DNA from 3 places in the Planococcus antarcticus DSM 14505 genome. Region 1 is predicted to be linked to each of the others. Evidence: riboswitches for the same ligand, from Rfam matches in the RefSeq annotation. Region 1 holds a riboswitch; each other region holds the start of a gene.
What was found. A riboswitch is a leader RNA that binds a small molecule or an ion and turns the genes downstream of it on or off. The one in region 1 is predicted to bind lysine.

Region 1 (5,797 bases):
TCCGAGAACAAGTGCTCCAACTGCTACAGCCACGCCGCCTGTTAAGGTGAACATGTCACTATAGCCTTCATAGTTTCCTGTTTCATTGTCGAATTCCTTAAGGATATTCAGTTTCAACAAACCAAACATCATATAACCTAAGACGATTGGCGTTATAACTCCCAAGCTGACCTTCCACCATGCACCGAGATGAATATCGGAAATACTGTTTGCATGACTTTGAAGAGTATCTGCTTTTCGCAAAACCCAAACTACCATAACAACTTCGACAAGCCCGACTGCAGCTACACCAAATTGGTTAATATAGTAATCAGCAAGATCTAAGAAGAATAATCCGCCTTGAGTAGCAAATAAAATTGAAATCAATGCTGCCAGTCCACCACCAAAAGCAACTGCTTTCGTACGGGAGAGTCCAAATTTCTCAGAAATTCCCGCAACATATGTTTCAGTGATTGACATCAATGAAGTCAAACCTGCCAAAGTTAAGGACAAGAAGAATAAGACTCCGAAAAATCCGTTAAATCCTGGAAATTCGTTAATGATTTGTGGAAATACCACAAATGCCAAACCGACACCAGCGGTAGCCACTTCAGAAACTGGAACTCCAGCTTGGTTAGCCATAAATCCAAGTGCCGCGAAAACTCCAATCCCTGCCAGAAGCTCAAAACTAGAGTTTGCAAATCCAGTGATAAATGCATTATTCGTAATATCCGATTTTTTTGGAAGATAGCTGGAATAAGTGATCATTATCGCAAAAGCTACAGACAGACTAAAGAAAATATGTCCGTAGGCGGCGACCCAAACCGACGGATCCATAATGGCGTCAAAATTCGGTCGGAAAAATGCATCCAAGCCCACCATCGCGCCGTCCAATGTCAATGCACGGACAACAACAATAAGGAAAATAACTACCAATGTTGGAATGAAAATCCGATTGGCCATCTCAATTCCTTTTTTAACACCTGCAAGTAGTATCCCTAATGTAATAATCCAAACTAGCGCTAATGGTATAAAGATTCCCCAGACAATTTCCCCTGTTTGTCCCGGTACCGCATTTAGCTGTAAGAAATCATTAAATAAAAATCCTTCTGTATCTTCTCCCCACGCTTGGTTGAAAGAAAAAATCGTGTAGCGCATTGCCCAAGCAATAATAACCGCGTAATAGACAGATATGACAAAGGAGACAAATACTGCCCACCATCCAATCCATTCTGCTTTCTTGCCGCTCATTCTGAAGAATGACAATGGCGCCGATCCCCGGTATTTATGTCCGATGGTGAATTCCAAAATAAGAATTGGTATCCCTGCTGTCAACAGAGCGAATAAGTACGGTATAAAAAATGCTCCTCCACCATTCTCATAGGCCACATAAGGAAATCTCCAAATGTTCCCTAATCCAATTGCAGAGCCGACGGCGGCCATTATAAAGCCAGCACGTGTACCCCATTGCGAACGTTCCATCTCTCTTCCCCCTTTTTTTTCCCATTCATTTTACATAAAAATAGGAATTTTGTTTATTTTCAGATTATTAGTTAATCTAAAAATAGTATACCGAGAGGCTTTGCCAAAGTAAAGATGAATTCGCAATATATTTTTAAAAAACTATTGCCACAAAAGTAAAAAGGCAGAGAATAAGCTTCCCTGCCTTGTTTCTATTATGCATTTTGCTGTTTTTCAATAATAGTTGTCCGCTTTGACCAGACAATGAAAAGTACCGTCAGGACCGCTACAACCACCCCTAAAGAGATTAGCAGTGAACCAGTAAAGCCTATGACAATATACCCTATCGCTGCAATACCCGCAGCCGTCAACGCATATGGAATTTGTGTTAAGACATGATCCATATGATTGCTTCCCGCTCCAGTGGACGATAGAATCGTCGTATCGGAAATCGGTGAACAATGATCCCCGAATACCGCTCCTGCTAAAACAGCTGACAATGCAGGCAACAACAAGGATGGATCGGCTTCAATCATGATCGTTCCTGAAATCGGTAAAAGGATACCAAATGATCCCCATGACGTTCCTGTAGAGAAAGCCATGATGCCGGCTAAGACGAACAATAGAACCGGCAAAATAGATGTCGGTACATTGCCTTCAGAAACGACATTTGCCAAGTAAGCCCCCGTTTCAAGGGATCCGATCAATGAAGTCAATGACCAGGCAAAAATTAGAATCAACACAGCGCCCATCATTGATTTGATGCCTGCCCAGATGCCTTTGCCAATCCATCCTACATTAGCTGTTTTATTTTTCTTCATTTGCGTAACGTAAAGGATAATTGACATCAATGCCCCTAACACACCACCTGTTAATAATGAAGATGGCACGTCAGTGTTTTCGAAAATCAACCAAATATCGAATACTTGATCCGCATTCCGATAGCCGGTCCAAATCATTGCCCCTACTGTACCAACAATCAATAATAAAATCGGCAGCAATAAATCTCTAACATGGCCATGTGAATGGGTTGGAAACTCTTCTTTCATTTCACCTGGAATTGTTTTTTTAGGATCAAAAAGTTGCCCCTCAGTAATCGCAAGCACTTCGTGCTTCTTCATTTCACCAAAATCGACATCGCGGATAGCGACAAAAAAGACGATAGCTAGCGAAGCGACTACATAGAAATTCATTGGTGCCATCCATAGGAAAGCTTCCAGCGCGGAATACTCAACGAAGGTCTGGCTGGCCAGGATGGTTGCAATGATGCCAATGATGGCTGCACCCCAGCTTGATACCGGAGATACTACACAGACAGGTGCGGCAGTGGAATCGATAAAGTAAGCAAGCTTGGCACGTGAAACTTTGTAACGGTCCGTAATTGGGCGCGCTACTTGCCCCACTGTCAAGGCGTTGAAATAATCATCGATAAAGATAATCATTCCAAGAACGACTGTCAGAACTTTTGCCCCTGTTCTTGACTTGATACGAGTCGAAGCCCATTCAGCGAAAGCGTGGCCGCCTCCCGACAAACTAACGAATGCTGTAATAATGCCTAGCAATAACAGAAAAAGAATGATAAAGACATTGTAAGCATTGAAGCCTTCGTTCCAAAAAATAATAGCAAATGATGTCACAAGCTCCTGTAAAGCTTCAAGCGGCGCAAACCATGTCAGGATAATAGCTGCTGCAACAATACCGGTGCCCAGTGACAATAGCACACGGCGCGTTAAGAGCACCATAACGATTGCAATGATCGGCGGCAAAATCGAAAAAATCGTATTTTCCATAAAAATTCCTCCTCTTTTTTGATGGGTGAAAAACGAGAAAAAAAACTGACTTCTCCAGTTGGATAAGTCAGCCTTCTACAATTCGTCTGTGCGTTAAAACGTCAAACAACCCTGTAGCTCTCCATTTAAGCTTCTACTTAAATGACAGTGACATTCTTGTTCAGAATGACCCCAATCCATCTCCCTAGACCTCAGAAAATCGATTTCGGCAAAACTTCCTTTCAGATGCGTTCCACGCGGTCAAACTCGCGCATCTTACTGATTAGTTCTGCAGCCTCTACCCACCAATATATATTTCCTTGTTAGCATAGCCCAAAATCAGCTCAAAATCAACTGCCGGTATACTCTGAACATTTCTTCTACTTCAAGGCTTTACTATGAAAATATCCACTGAAGACATCCCGAAGAAACTCTGGCATAAAGTATGTCTTAGCAGCCCGTTTCAGGCTTGGGAAAAAATAGCCAAACGTCAGCATATCTAATGTGATCAACCGGTAAATCTGGTCATGCACCGCCAGTTGTCCATTGATATAAAATCGGTGATCAATGATTTCCATATTCAAATGAAGCATCTTGCCGAACACGACTCCCCGGAATCCCATACCCTTGAGTTCGAGCTGTGGCCATTCTGCGTTCAAGGATTGCAGGTATATCTCCTTTAATTCTGCACCGCTTAACTCGACCAGGCAAGGGTTGATTGGATGAGGCAGCATCTTGTGAAAATCGTAACGAGTCAGACAACCTTCAGGCATGTCTTCCATGAAAATTCCCGCATTGAATAAGGCACAATCTGCTTCTGCAAACTCCAGCATCGCCCTACCAAATAAAGTTCCCAACTCCGAATCCTTAAACCATTCCGCTTTCAAGACCTTTGTGCTGTGAAAAATTAACTCTTCCATTTGTATTTTCCCTTGCTCAACCAGAAATTCATCGAATCCTTGTTCCACTTCATGTAATCGGGAAGTCTCAATCAACTGTGCCGAAGATTTTTCAAATGCGTTTTCTACAGCGATGTGTCCAACATAGAATCCAAATTTGCCGGCAGCTCCAAGCAGTGTATCCCCTTGCCATTTCCCATCATGGAATACATGATGCGTATGAGCGCCTAAAATAATATTGATTTGCGGGCAGAGGTCCACCAAAAGCTCGTCTTCTTTGATACCAAGATGCGACAAACAGACGATCAAATCTGTCTCTTCTTTTATTTCTTCTACTGCCTGAATGATTGACTGTTTCGCATCGGTGATTTGCCAGCCCAGCTTACGGTAAAAAGGAGTAAATTCAGCAGTCGCTCCTACCAAACCGATACGCATTCCGTTTTTTGCGTGGATGATGTGATAAGGTTTTGCCCAGTCTGGCCGATTGCCTTCCAAATCGAATAAATTTGACACCACAACTTTAAAATCAGCCTGGACGTACAAATCATCCAATTCATCTTTTGACAGCGTGATGCCTTCATTATTACCAATTGTCACTGCATCGTATTCCGCTTCGTTCAACAGCTGAACATTGCCTTTGCCGGCAGTGCCTTCTGTATAGGGATGCGAACGATCCACGTGGTCGCCAATGTCCAGTATCAAACAGACATCTCCTTCTTCTTCATGCCATCTTTTCCGTTCAGCTAAAAAAGACTTGATACGGGGCCAGTTTGTGAAATGGCTATGCAAATCATTTGTATGATAAATATGAATGGTTTTGTTCATAAAAACACCTCTTTAAGAACTGAATATTCCTTCGTAAATTGATCGCAGTCCTAGAACCAGGAGCACAATCCGTAAAATCGTCACCAACATTTCCGAATCGAGGCGTTTGTTTAACCTTGCTCCAATTTTTGCACCGATGTATGCACCTGGAATAACTGCAATCGTATAAATCCATGGTACATGACCCAATGCAATGTGAGTGACCGAATTGACAAGAGCCGATAAAAAAACCATGAACATCGATGTACCAATCGCCACGTGAGGAGGAAACAAGAATAAGAGAATCATGGCTGGCACAATAATCGATCCCCCACCTATACCGAACAGTCCTGAAGCAAATCCAACAAAAAATGTCAGTATCAACGCAAACCAAATGGGATAGCCGTAAATGTATTGCTTGTCCTCATTGTCCGTAAACGTCGTCTTGCGCCCATTATCAACAAACCAGTGAACAGCCTTCAGGTGATCACGCATCATCAAAAGCAAGGATAGAAAAACGAGAAGAATACCAAAGTATAGATTGAATGAAGGCAGATCCAGGTTTTTATTGACAAAAGCGCCAATCACCGTTCCCGGCGCGCTTCCCGCAAAGAATATAAGGCCACTTTTATAATCGACTGTCCGAACTTTCATATAGGCTAAAGTGGAAGAAAGTCCTGTGAAAATCATCATGATAACGGATAAGCCAACAATTTTTTGCGGGGAAAGCTCAGGAAAAAATGCGAAACTTGTGCCTAAAAACAGCAAGGCCGGGACCAGTATGACTCCTCCACCCAGTCCTATCAAAGCGCCTACGATACCGGAAATCACACCGACAAACGCCATGATTAAGAAAATCATTAAAATCCTCCTTCAAATAAATCC
Region 2 (5,797 bases), 1.7 Mb from region 1:
CTAGTAAATAGCACAGAAAATCGGATGAAAATTCCATCCGATTTTACAAAGTGTACATCTTTTGGTGCTTCATCAGAAAAGCAGCGACAAATAACAGCAGCGGCAACAGAATAGACAACCGGAACCACATTCCCTGCCCTCCCATAAAAATGAGTAAAATTGGCGGAAGCAACGTGATTCCGCTCCAAGCAATTGCTTTCCATGATCTTTTCCAAAGACCGATAATCGCCAGCACAATCGACACAATGACTAGAGACCAGAGCAAAATCCCAACCAGAAAAAAGCCCATCGTAAAGCGCCTCTTTATTTTTAGCAATCTGTTACTTATCTATACCCTTTTCCCTGGAAAAAACGTCGTCAGTAAACTAAAAAAACCAGACAGCCAAATTGCGCTGTCCGGTTAAAAATCCGATTATAGATTTTGGAAAAACAAGCGGATAACATCCACGCCGCCGATGACATTGCCTGCCGCAGTTCCGACATTTGTCAAAACAACGACCAACAGAACGCGCGTGACTTTATTGTCCCAAAATCCTTTAAGTGTAAACACGTCTTTCGATAAAGTCTGAAAATCTCCAACGTTGGGGCGACGAATGTAGGCTTGCGCAAGCCCGGAAAACCAGCCTGCAGCCAAAAGGGGGTGCAGTGCCCCGATTGGTCCGCCGACGAAAGCTGTCAGTATTGCTAATGGATGACCAAAAGCTACAGCAGCGCCAATAGCGCCAAGACAGGCTGTCCATAGGATCCAGCTAATGGTTTGGTCGATACCGGCTGCCGGATTATTCATGAAAGTAATGGCAATCATTGCGACCAACGCCAGCGGAATTGCCCAGCCGATGATTTTCGGCCATTTTGATTTTGGCGGAACTTCCGACAACTTCGCTAAATCGTGTTCGTTATGAACTTCTTTGATAATGCCTGGCACATGAGCTGCTCCAAGAACCGCAACGATTTTTTTTCCAGGCGCATTTTTTATTTTTTGCGCTAAATACTGGTCTCGTTCATCAATAAGCGGCTCTTTTAGTTTAGGAAAGGCTTGTGTAAAGTCGTCCATTACCGCGTTCAACGTATCTTGTGATTTCATCTTTTCCAAATCTTCTTCTGAAATGGTTTCTTTGCTGAAAATGCTGAAGAATACAGATGTCAACAACTGTGCTTTTCCCATAAAGCCGATATTGCCCCAAATACGCGAAAACGTCACTTGGATATTGCGGTCCGCCAGCACGAGTTCTGCTCCTGCCTCTTTAGCAGACGCGATTCCTTGAATCATTTCTTGTCCGGGTTTAATCCCGAACTGATCTGCGAGTCGATTTTGAAAAGAAGAAATCGCCAAGTTCATCAAAAGCAAGCTAGCTTTTTTGTCTTTGATCACTTTGAAAATATCTGTCTCTTTCCATTTGCTGCCTTGCGTAACCGATTCATAGCGCTGCGCATCGAGTTCGATGCACACTGAATCCGGCTGCTCTGCTTCGATAACAGCTTTAACCTGCTCTGCACTAGCTTTAGAAACATGTGCCGTACCGATTAGGATCAATTCTTTGCCGTTGTATTCTATGCGTGTGATATTGTCATCCATCATGCTGTACTTCCTTCACAGAACTATATTTCTTTTCACCTCACATGAAAAGACTGTCTATTTTATATAATGAATCACATCAGCAAAAATATCAATGCTCCACCCTTTTAATCGCATTTGAAAAAGTGATTTCTATGTAAGGTGAATTAATAGTTTTAAAAGACGTTCCGCAAACCAACTCCGCTTTCCTGCGGGCTTGCACCGAACTAACTCGGGCTTTACGCCCGAGTGGATTTCTTTCCATGTTGCTTCGCTGCTCCCTTGGAGTCTCCGTTGGTTTACTCCACATCTTAACAATTAGTCATTTGAAAACACTTAAAAGAAAGAGTGAAAGACGACGAAAAAATTGTCTTCTCTTGTATCGCTATGCTAGCTTTGTTCTATCACACCAGATACGCGTTCACTTCTTGTTGATCAAAGTGTTCGCTTGAAAAGATTTCCTCGTCTTTTTCAAATATTATAGTTAAATAGCTAACTCTTCAGTTCAATATTTACACTCACAAATCAGTCGCTTTAAATGTGTCGCCTTCTTTTAAATTGCCGGCCTTAAAGCCTTTTTTGAACCATCTTTGGCGTTGTTCGGAACTGCCGTGTGTAAAACTTTCGGGTACTACGTAACCACGCGCACGTTGTTGAATGGTGTCGTCTCCTACAGCACTTGCCGCTGTCAGTGCTTCTTCTAGGTCGCCTTCTTCTAGATAGCCCATGCCTTGTGCATGATTTGCCCAAACACCCCATAAATAATCAGCTTGCAGTTCCAAGCGAACTTGCACTTTATTGTATTCTTCTTCGCTTAGTTGGTTGCGGAGAGGCTGCACTTCTTCCATGACACCAAGAAGATTCTGGACGTGGTGTCCGACTTCGTGTGCCACTACATAGGCCATAGCAAAATCGCCTGGTGCTTGAAATTGGGTGTGTAGTTCATTGTAAAAACTCAAATCAATATAAAGTTTGTAGTCGCCTGGACAATAAAATGGACCGACGGCTGCACCTGCCGTCCCACATGCAGACTCAACACTTCCGCTGTAAAGCACCAATGTCGGCTCGACATATTCCATTCCTTCTTCTTCGAATACTTCCGTCCAGGCCTGTTCGGTATCAGCCAAAACGACTGAAACAAATTCAGCCAACTCTTCTTCTTGCGCTGTTGACTCGTACAGCTGGTTTGAAGTCGACACTGATGATCCATTTGATTGATCAAGAATGACACCCGGGTCACCGCCTAAAAATGCTACTAACAGCACAATCAAAATACTGCCGATGCCGCCTCCTGCTACTATTACACCACCTTTCCCTCTTCTGTCTTCAACGTTTCTACTGGCTTTTCTGTCTTTCCATTCCATAAAGGTTCCTCGTTTCGCAACTGTTTTTATTGTAAACATACCCGTTATCGTCCTAGTTCTAATCCATTTTAGGCAGACGATAAATTAAAAATCGTTCGCGCGGATTTTTATGGAAATCGGGCAGTTGGATTTCTTTTATCAATTGAAAAACGGTGCTAGTTTCCAAAAAGTCGCTGTATTCCTGTGAGGCAAAAAACAGGATCACTTCTACTTTCCGTGAGTTTGTTTCGACTGAGATTAAAATTTTATTGATAAAAGCAATAAAGATCTCCACGGAAAAAGGGTTAAAAAAATAAAATATAGTGTCTTGTGCTACGATCGAATATTCCTGTGCCAAGCAATTATAAAAGTTAATGCTAGACTCCGCAGCAGCATGCTTTTTCAAATATCGTTTTTTATTTTCGAGAGCTTCGGTGTAGAACACTGGATTCATTTCGATACCTGCACTTTTTGCACCAAATAAATGATGCACATAAAAGTTTAAGCGACCTTTTCCACATCCCACATCCACCAGTCTGTCTCCAGAGGACAGGCTATAATTCTGGAATAGCTTGTCCAGCAGCTCATAGGGTGTCGGTTCGTATCGGTTATGGTGCAAAGAATCCGTGAAGCCCTGCTGGTTTCCCTCTGTTACGATGTTCAACTGGTATTCATAGGTCTGCTCGTTCATCCCGGATCACTCCTTTTTCGTAAGATTTTACATTCTCTATCTTGTAATTGACAGGGAAATTTGTTATAGTACAGCTAATTAAATATTTCTTGCTCCAGCTTTCATGGAGTAGGATAGAGGCGCAAAAACCACCAGTACGCAAAACGAGGACAATGAGATCCATTGACGTTTGCCGAAAGGGGGATTTGCCGAAGTGGCGGAAATCTCATATTTCTGTTCGCTGGGTCTGCATTCAACAAATGCAGGACTGTCATATAGGAAACTATATGGAGGGCTATCTGATGCACAGGAACGAATGGTAAACATTGTTTCTACTGCAGCAACGGGACCCCTCGTTGCTGCTTTTTTTGTTCATTCCTGACTGGCCCCTCACCTCTAAGCTTCGACAAAAATTAGAAAAGGGTGTGTTTTTTATGAATTTCGGCCAAGTAATTACAGCAATGGTAACACCATTCGATCAACATGGAGAAATTGACTTTCCGGCAACTCAGAAACTGATAGAGCATTTGATAGCGAACGGTTCAGATGCCCTTGTCATCGCGGGAACAACAGGTGAATCTCCGACTTTATCAACAGATGAAAAAGTAGAGTTGTTCCAGTTTACCGTCAACATCGTCGCCGGCAGAATCCCAGTCATCGCAGGGACCGGCTCAAACAATACGCGCGCATCCATTTCATTGACGAGACAAGCGGAAGAATCTGGCGTTGACGGCGTCATGTTGGTCACTCCTTATTACAACAAGCCGTCACAGGAAGGTATGTTCCAACATTTCCAGGCAATTGCCCAGTCTACACGTCTGCCAGTCATGCTTTACAATATTCCAGGGCGCAGCGTGGTCACTATGTCCCCAGCGACGATTATCCGCCTGTCCAAGATTGACAACATTGTTTCTGTCAAAGAAGCGAGCGGCGACTTAGATGCAACTGCAGAAATCATTGAAAAAACAGCGGCATCTTTTTCTGTCTACAGCGGTGATGACAGTCTGACTTTACCGATGCTGTCAATCGGCGGAACTGGTATCGTCTCAGTGTCTGCACATATTATCGGCAGCGCTATGCAGGACATGATTACTAGCTTTAAAACAGGTGACGTAAAAACAGCAGCGGCTATCCATAGACGTTTATTGCCGACCATGAAAGCATTGTTCGCTGCGCCAAATCCGTCTCCGGTCAAAGCAGCGCTCAACATGACCGGTGTCCAGGTAGGTGGTGTACGCTTGCCGATGCTTTCATTGACCGAAGAAGAAGCCTCAGCATTGCGTAAATCATTGCCAGATCTGCATTCAGAGGCTGTTACTAACTAAGTTCATCACAAAAAAACGTTGAAGCCCTCGGGCTTCAACGTTTTTTAAATTCGTTATCTTTCATCTGTTCCAAAACCCGCTTTAAGCTGCCGCCAATTTCTAGGTCTTTTAAATCGACGCCAATTTCAGCCAACGTTCTGGCGATTTCGGGTCGGATGCCAGTCAGAATGGACCGTACCCCAACTAGCTTCAGCGACTGGACAATTTTGATAATTTGTTCCGCCACCATCGAGTCTACCCGTACCACTCCCGACAGATCTACAATGAGCATCTTGATTTTCAGCTGATTGGCGGATAGCAGTGTCTTCTCCAGAATATAGCGGGCACGGTCAATTTCAATACTGCCTACTAACGGCAAAATGGCAATCTGATCACTGACAGGGACGACCGGTGCTGACAGTTCAAGAAATTCCTTTCTTGCCGATTTCAATTTCCGCTGATACGAACCCGTGTAAGTATTTGTATACGAATATACTGCATGATCCAGCAATGAATGGAAAAACTCCATGACATTAAAAAGAAGCGGAAGGTCCATTTTTTTATGAATCGCTTCTGTCTTAATGATTTTTCCGATGTGTTTGCGGTAAAGCGAGGTTTCCGCCATAGCATCATCCAATGCCATATTGTTTTCAAAAAAGAAGTTCCCTGTCGCTTCTCCCCAAGCTGCGATACCTGCAAGCACTTTTTCCTCGTCACAGCTATTGATGATGGATTCTCCAAGCAATTCCACAAAATCGGCTCTGGCTGCTTTGACGACCTCCACTAATTCCTTATGCTCTAGCAATTGCTCAAGGGGAGTGTGTTTGACCGCTTCTTCATGAATTAACTGAGCAACTAATGCCTTATCTGCTATCACCCGTTCACCCAGCAATCGATTGTATTTTTCCATCAGAACCTCCAAAGG
Region 3 (5,797 bases), 230 kb from region 1:
AAACTGCTGGAAATTACGGCATTATGTCAATTCCGACTTTGTTATTTCTAAAAGACGGAGAGACAGTTGATAAAGTGGTTGGTTTCAGACCAAAAGAAGCATTAGCTGAAATGGTTGAAAAACACGCATAATTCTTAACCGGGTCCAGTGATGGTACCCGGTTTTTTAATAGGGTGAGATAAAAAATGGCTAACGAATTGATTCAACACAAACTGGCAATATTGCCTGATCAACCAGGTTGTTATTTGATGAAAGATCGCCAAAATACCGTTATTTATGTCGGAAAGGCGAAAGTTCTCAAAAACCGCGTGCGTTCTTATTTTACGGGCAGTCACGACACAAAAACACAGCGTTTGGTCAATGAAATCGAGGATTTTGAGTATATCGTCACGTCTTCTGATAAAGAAGCGCTAATTCTCGAATTGAATTTGATCAAGAAATACGATCCGAAATATAACATTATGCTGAAGGATGATAAAAGCTACCCATATCTGAAGATCACAGGAGAGCGCCATCCGAAGCTGATTACGACCAGACAGGTCAAAAAAGATAAAGGAAAATATTTTGGCCCTTATCCGAATGCATACGCTGCAGCAGAGACAAAAAAATTACTGGACCGTCTATATCCGTTGCGAAAATGTCACACGATGCCTGACCGAGTTTGCCTGTATTACCACCTGGGTCAATGTCTGGCACCTTGTGTTAAGCCGGTTGAAAAAGAGACTTATAAGGAACTAATCGACGGCATCACAAAATTTCTTAACGGCGGATTCCGTGAAGTAAAGCATCAATTGGTCGAAAAGATGTCGCAAGCATCCGAAAACCTGGAATTTGAACGGGCTAAGGAATACCGTGATCAAATCTCAATGATTGAGACTGTTATGGAAAAACAGAAAATGGCGATGAACGATTTTACCAACCGTGACGTTTTTGCTTATGCAGTCGACAAAGGCTGGATGTGCGTGCAAGTGTTTTTTGTGCGCCAAGGCAAATTAATAGAACGTGACGTCTCGCTGTTTCCACTGTACCGAGATCCGGAAGAGGAATTTTTAACTTATCTCGGTCAGTTTTATGAAAAAGCCAACCATGTAAAACCAAGTGAAATTCTGCTACCGGAAGCGGATGACCCTGATATGCTGAAAGAGTGGCTCGGGGTGCGTGTGCTGGTTCCACAGCGCGGAAAGAAAAAGGACCTGGTGGCGTTGGCAAAGAAAAATGCTGATATCGCCATTAAGGAAAAATTTCAGTTATTGGAGCGGCAGGAAGAACGGACGATTGGAGCATGTGCAGACTTGGGTGAAGCGATGAACATCGAAACACCGTTGCGCATCGAAGCTTTCGATAACTCGCACATTCAGGGAGCCGATGCAGTGTCTGCGATGATTACGTTCATTGACGGCAAGCCTTCCAAAAAAGATTACCGTAAATACAAAACGCGGAATGCTTCCAAGCCTGATGATTATGCGGCAATGCGTGAGGTTATCCGTCGGCGTTACTCGCGTGTCTTAAAAGATGGCTTGCCTTTGCCTGACCTAATCGTCATTGATGGCGGCAAAGGACAGATGGAATCAGCGCGTGAAATCCTTGAAGATGAACTGGGATTATCAATTCCGATTGCCGGTCTTGCAAAAGACGCAAAACACCAAACTTCTCAATTGCTATATGGGTCTCCGGCTGAAATTGTGCCGCTGAAGCGGACCAGTGAAGCTTTTTACTTGTTGCAGCGGATTCAGGATGAAGTGCACCGCTTTGTTATAACCTTCCATCGTCAGCTGCGCGGCAAAAACTCGATTCAATCGGCGCTTGACGGACTTGAAGGAGTGGGGCCGAAGCGGAAACAGCAGCTGTTAAAGCATTTCGGATCTGTCAAAAAAATCAAAGAAGCTTCAGTAGAAGAAATCAAACAGGCCGGCATGCCTAAAGCTCTGGCGTTGACCATTGAACAATATTTTGCAGAGGATATATTGCCAAGCGAATCATAACATGTTATTGTAAAAGAATATTTAGATCACTTGGAAAAGTGATGATAGAGGTGCGAACGTCAATAGTAAGCATTCGGAGATTTGCAGAATCTGAGACGAATGGTGAAAGGGGCGGTCGCCGAAGTGTGCCTGTAACTGCTATAGCGCATGCTGGTTCTGCATTTAAGAGGTGCAGAGCTGTCAGAGTCAATCTCTGGAGGGCTATCTCACATGGGCGTTTTTCGTGCATGACAAAAGAGGTGGTTTGCCGCGGTTGCGGTAAACCACCTCTTTTTGTGTCTGGCTATGTTGTCTTTAAGGCATCATGGTCAGCCATTTTGAGGGCCACATACTGAATGTGGGAGTGAATGGAATGAAAACGATCGTCATGAAGTTTGGAGGGACGTCTGTCGCGACTCCAGAAAAAATCATTAGTGTAGCGAAGAGGGCCATTCGTGAAAAAGAACAGAGGAAACGCGTCGTCATTGTTGTTTCGGCAATGGGCAAGACGACTGACACCCTGCTCGGACTAGCAGGAGAAATTTCTTCAGAGCCACCAAAGCGAGAAATGGATATGTTACTAGCAACTGGGGAGCAAGTCACCATTTCTTTATTGGCAATGGCTTTTAAAAAGCTAGGTCATGAAGCATTGTCTTTTACCGGCTGGCAGGCGGGAATTGAAACTGAATCCGTGCCGCGCAATGCCCGTATCGAAAAGATCCATACCGAGCGCCTTGAACGTGTACTAGAAAATGGCTATTTTTGCGTTGTTGCTGGCTTTCAAGGAGTCGATAAAATTGGCAATATCACAACGCTTGGCAGGGGCGGATCCGATACGACGGCTGTTGCGCTTGCCGCTGCTTTGAAAGCGGAGAAATGTGAGATCTACACAGATGTCAACGGCGTCTATACATCCGATCCACGACATGTCACAGGTGCTCGCAAGCTACAACAAATTTCTTATGATGAAATGCTGGAACTCGCTAATTTGGGTGCGGGTGTCTTGCACCCACGGGCGGTCGAGTTTGCAAAAAACAATCATGTTCCATTATCCGTCAGAGCGAGTTATTCAGATGAGCCTGGCACAATCATACAAGAGGTGATCACTGTGGAGAAAAACTTAATCGTCAGAGGCGTCGCGTTTGAAACAGGAATCGCACGTGTAACCGTAACCTATAAAAAGCCATTTAACGGATCCTTGGCTAATATTTTTACAAAGCTTGCTGAACATCAGATAGACGTAGACATTATCGTCCAAAGCATTAGCGATGAATTTCCACCATCCGTGTCTTTTTCCATCAGCCAGGAAAGCCTTGAAGAAACACGCCGTGTCTTGATAGAAGCCAAAGAAGAAATTGGCTTCTTGTCGCTGAATGTTGAAGTAGGTTTGTCGAAAGTGTCGATTGTCGGCTCTGGCATGGTATCGAATCCTGGAGTAGCGGCACGGATGTTCGATGTACTAAGAAGTGAAGAGATTCAAGTGAAAATGGTCAGTACCTCAGAGATTAAAATTTCGGTGGTTGTGCCGGAAGTAGATATGAACAAGTCGGCAAATGCGTTGCACGAGGCGTACGGACTTTCTGAAGTTTAGCTAAGCTGAGGAATGCTCATCTACAGTTAAAATGACGGTTCGTGAAAATATTCACAAAACGTTCAAATTCTCAATGGCAATATTACAATAATACATGCGGCAGTAGAATAGGACAGTTTAGACATAAAAAGCGATTCTCAATTAGAGAATCGCTTTTTAGTAAGATTCTATTAAAACGGTTACATTCCAATGTGTTTTGCTAGTGATAGGGCGTCCCGTACCCTCTAAATGCTTGGTAACTATCTGTTTAAAAGAGTTTCGTTGCCTTGACGCTCCAAGAGGGTGGGAGTACAATAAATATGTCATATTATTGTATCATGATGGTGTGCGGCTTCAGTTGCTTTTGCAATATATTGCCTGCTCTGGACGCTGCCAATTAATGTTTTGAGGGGGGTAAAATTTTGAATAACAATCGTGAATTTTTAATGCGTAGGCTGCACTCATTGTTGGGAATTATTCCTATTGGCATATTCTTAACACAGCACTTAATCGTCAACCATTTTGCTACACAAGGAGAAGAGGCATTTAATACTGCATCTCACTTTTTAGCGAATCTTCCATTCGTTATTTTCCTGGAGATATTTGTCATTTACTTGCCGATTATGTACCACGCGTTCTATGGCCTATACATAGCGTTTACTTCGAAGAACAATCCTGGGCATTATAGCTATATGCGCAATATGTTGTTTGTTGCACAGCGCTATACGGGAGTCTTCCTGGTAGTCTTCATCGCTTGGCACATCTTTGAAACAAGATTCCAGGTCGCAATCGGAGCAGCTGCTGAAGCTGATTTCAACATGATGGCAAATATCCTGGATAATCCTTGGATGATGGCATTCTACATCGTTGGTGTTCTAGCAGCAACTTTCCACTTTGCAAATGGACTTTGGTCTTTCCTTGTTACTTGGGGAATTACACAATCCGCGACAGCACAGCGATATACAACTTATTTCACACTTCTAGTATTTATTGTATTATCGATTATTGGTATCAGAGCATTGTTTGCATTCGTTTGAGAATGACTCAATTATTGGTGAACTAAAAGAGGAGTGAATACTAACATGGCAAAGGGCAAAATTTCTATCGTCGGTGGCGGCCTTGCCGGCTTAATGGCATCAATTAAAGTTGCAGAGGCAGGCGCTCCGGTCGATTTATTCTCAATCGTTCCCGTTAAACGGTCCCACTCAGTATGTGCACAAGGTGGGATCAATGGTGCGGTTAATACAAAGGGTGAAGGGGATTCTCCGGACATCCACTTTGACGACACGGTTTACGGTGGCGACTTTCTAGCGAATCAGCGCCCTGTAAAAGCAATGGCGGATGCAGCACCAGGAATTATCCGTATGTTCGATCGTATGGGCGTTATGTTTAACCGTACGCCGGAAGGTCTTCTAGATTTCCGTCGTTTTGGTGGAACAATGTACCATAGAACAGCATTTGCTGGAGCTACAACTGGGCAGCAATTATTATATGCATTGGATGAGCAAGTCCGCCGCTACGAAGTAAGCGGACTGATTACAAAATACGAAGGTTGGGAATTCCTTGGTCTTGTTCTTGACGAGCAGGGCGTAAGCAAAGGAATTACAGCTCAAAATATGACGACAATGGAAATTAAATCGTTCCGTGCAGATGCTGTTATCATGGCAACCGGCGGACCAGGGATTATTTTCGGGAAATCGACGAACTCTGTTATTAATACAGGGTCAGCGGCTTCTATCGTCTATCAGCAAGGCGCATACTACGCGAACGGCGAATTTATCCAAATTCACCCGACAGCGATTCCAGGAGACGATAAACTGCGCTTAATGTCAGAGTCGGCTCGTGGAGAAGGCGGACGCATTTGGACGTATAAAGACGGCAAGCCTTGGTATTTCCTTGAAGAAAAGTATCCGGCTTACGGAAACCTGGTTCCACGTGATATTGCAACGCGTGAAATCTTTGATGTCTGCGTTAACCAGAAGCTCGGTATTAACGGCGAGAACATGGTCTACCTTGATCTTTCACATAAAGATCCTAAGGAACTTGACATCAAACTCGGTGGAATCATCGAGATCTATGAGAAATTCACAGGTGATGATCCCCGTAAAGTACCAATGAAAATCTTCCCTGCTGTCCATTACTCAATGGGTGGACTATGGGTTGATGATCATCAAATGACAAGCATTCCTGGCGTTTTGGCTGCGGGTGAATGTGATTATTCTCAGCACGGTGGTAATCGTCTGGGTGCAAACTCATTGTTGTCAGC

Region 2: linked by a shared signal. The riboswitch ahead of dapA (4-hydroxy-tetrahydrodipicolinate synthase) and the one ahead of BBH88_RS06165 (Na+/H+ antiporter NhaC family protein) in region 1 are both predicted to bind lysine.
Region 3: linked by a shared signal. The riboswitch ahead of BBH88_RS07370 (aspartate kinase) and the one ahead of BBH88_RS06165 (Na+/H+ antiporter NhaC family protein) in region 1 are both predicted to bind lysine.

The regions. Positions count from the first base shown of each region.
Region 1 is NZ_CP016534.2:1,238,149-1,243,945, reverse strand. It holds gene BBH88_RS06170 (sodium-dependent transporter) at 1-1,461, opposite strand, end outside; gene BBH88_RS06165 (Na+/H+ antiporter NhaC family protein) at 1,656-3,230, opposite strand; lysine riboswitch at 3,337-3,518, opposite strand; gene BBH88_RS06160 (bifunctional metallophosphatase/5'-nucleotidase) at 3,590-4,933, opposite strand; gene BBH88_RS06155 (sulfite exporter TauE/SafE family protein) at 4,946-5,773, opposite strand; gene BBH88_RS06150 (DUF72 domain-containing protein) at 5,773-5,797, opposite strand, start outside.
Region 2 is NZ_CP016534.2:3,336,220-3,342,016, forward strand. It holds gene BBH88_RS16355 (hypothetical protein) at 44-289, opposite strand; gene BBH88_RS16360 (TraB/GumN family protein) at 413-1,579, opposite strand; gene ypfJ (KPN_02809 family neutral zinc metallopeptidase) at 2,074-2,919, opposite strand; gene BBH88_RS16370 (class I SAM-dependent methyltransferase) at 2,978-3,589, opposite strand; lysine riboswitch at 3,696-3,874, shown strand; gene dapA (4-hydroxy-tetrahydrodipicolinate synthase) at 4,003-4,893, shown strand; gene BBH88_RS16380 (STAS domain-containing protein) at 4,928-5,782, opposite strand.
Region 3 is NZ_CP016534.2:1,468,727-1,474,523, forward strand. It holds gene trxA (thioredoxin) at 1-131, shown strand, start outside; gene uvrC (excinuclease ABC subunit UvrC) at 186-1,982, shown strand; lysine riboswitch at 2,020-2,194, shown strand; gene BBH88_RS07370 (aspartate kinase) at 2,335-3,552, shown strand; gene BBH88_RS07375 (succinate dehydrogenase cytochrome b558 subunit) at 3,954-4,568, shown strand; gene sdhA (succinate dehydrogenase flavoprotein subunit) at 4,614-5,797, shown strand, end outside.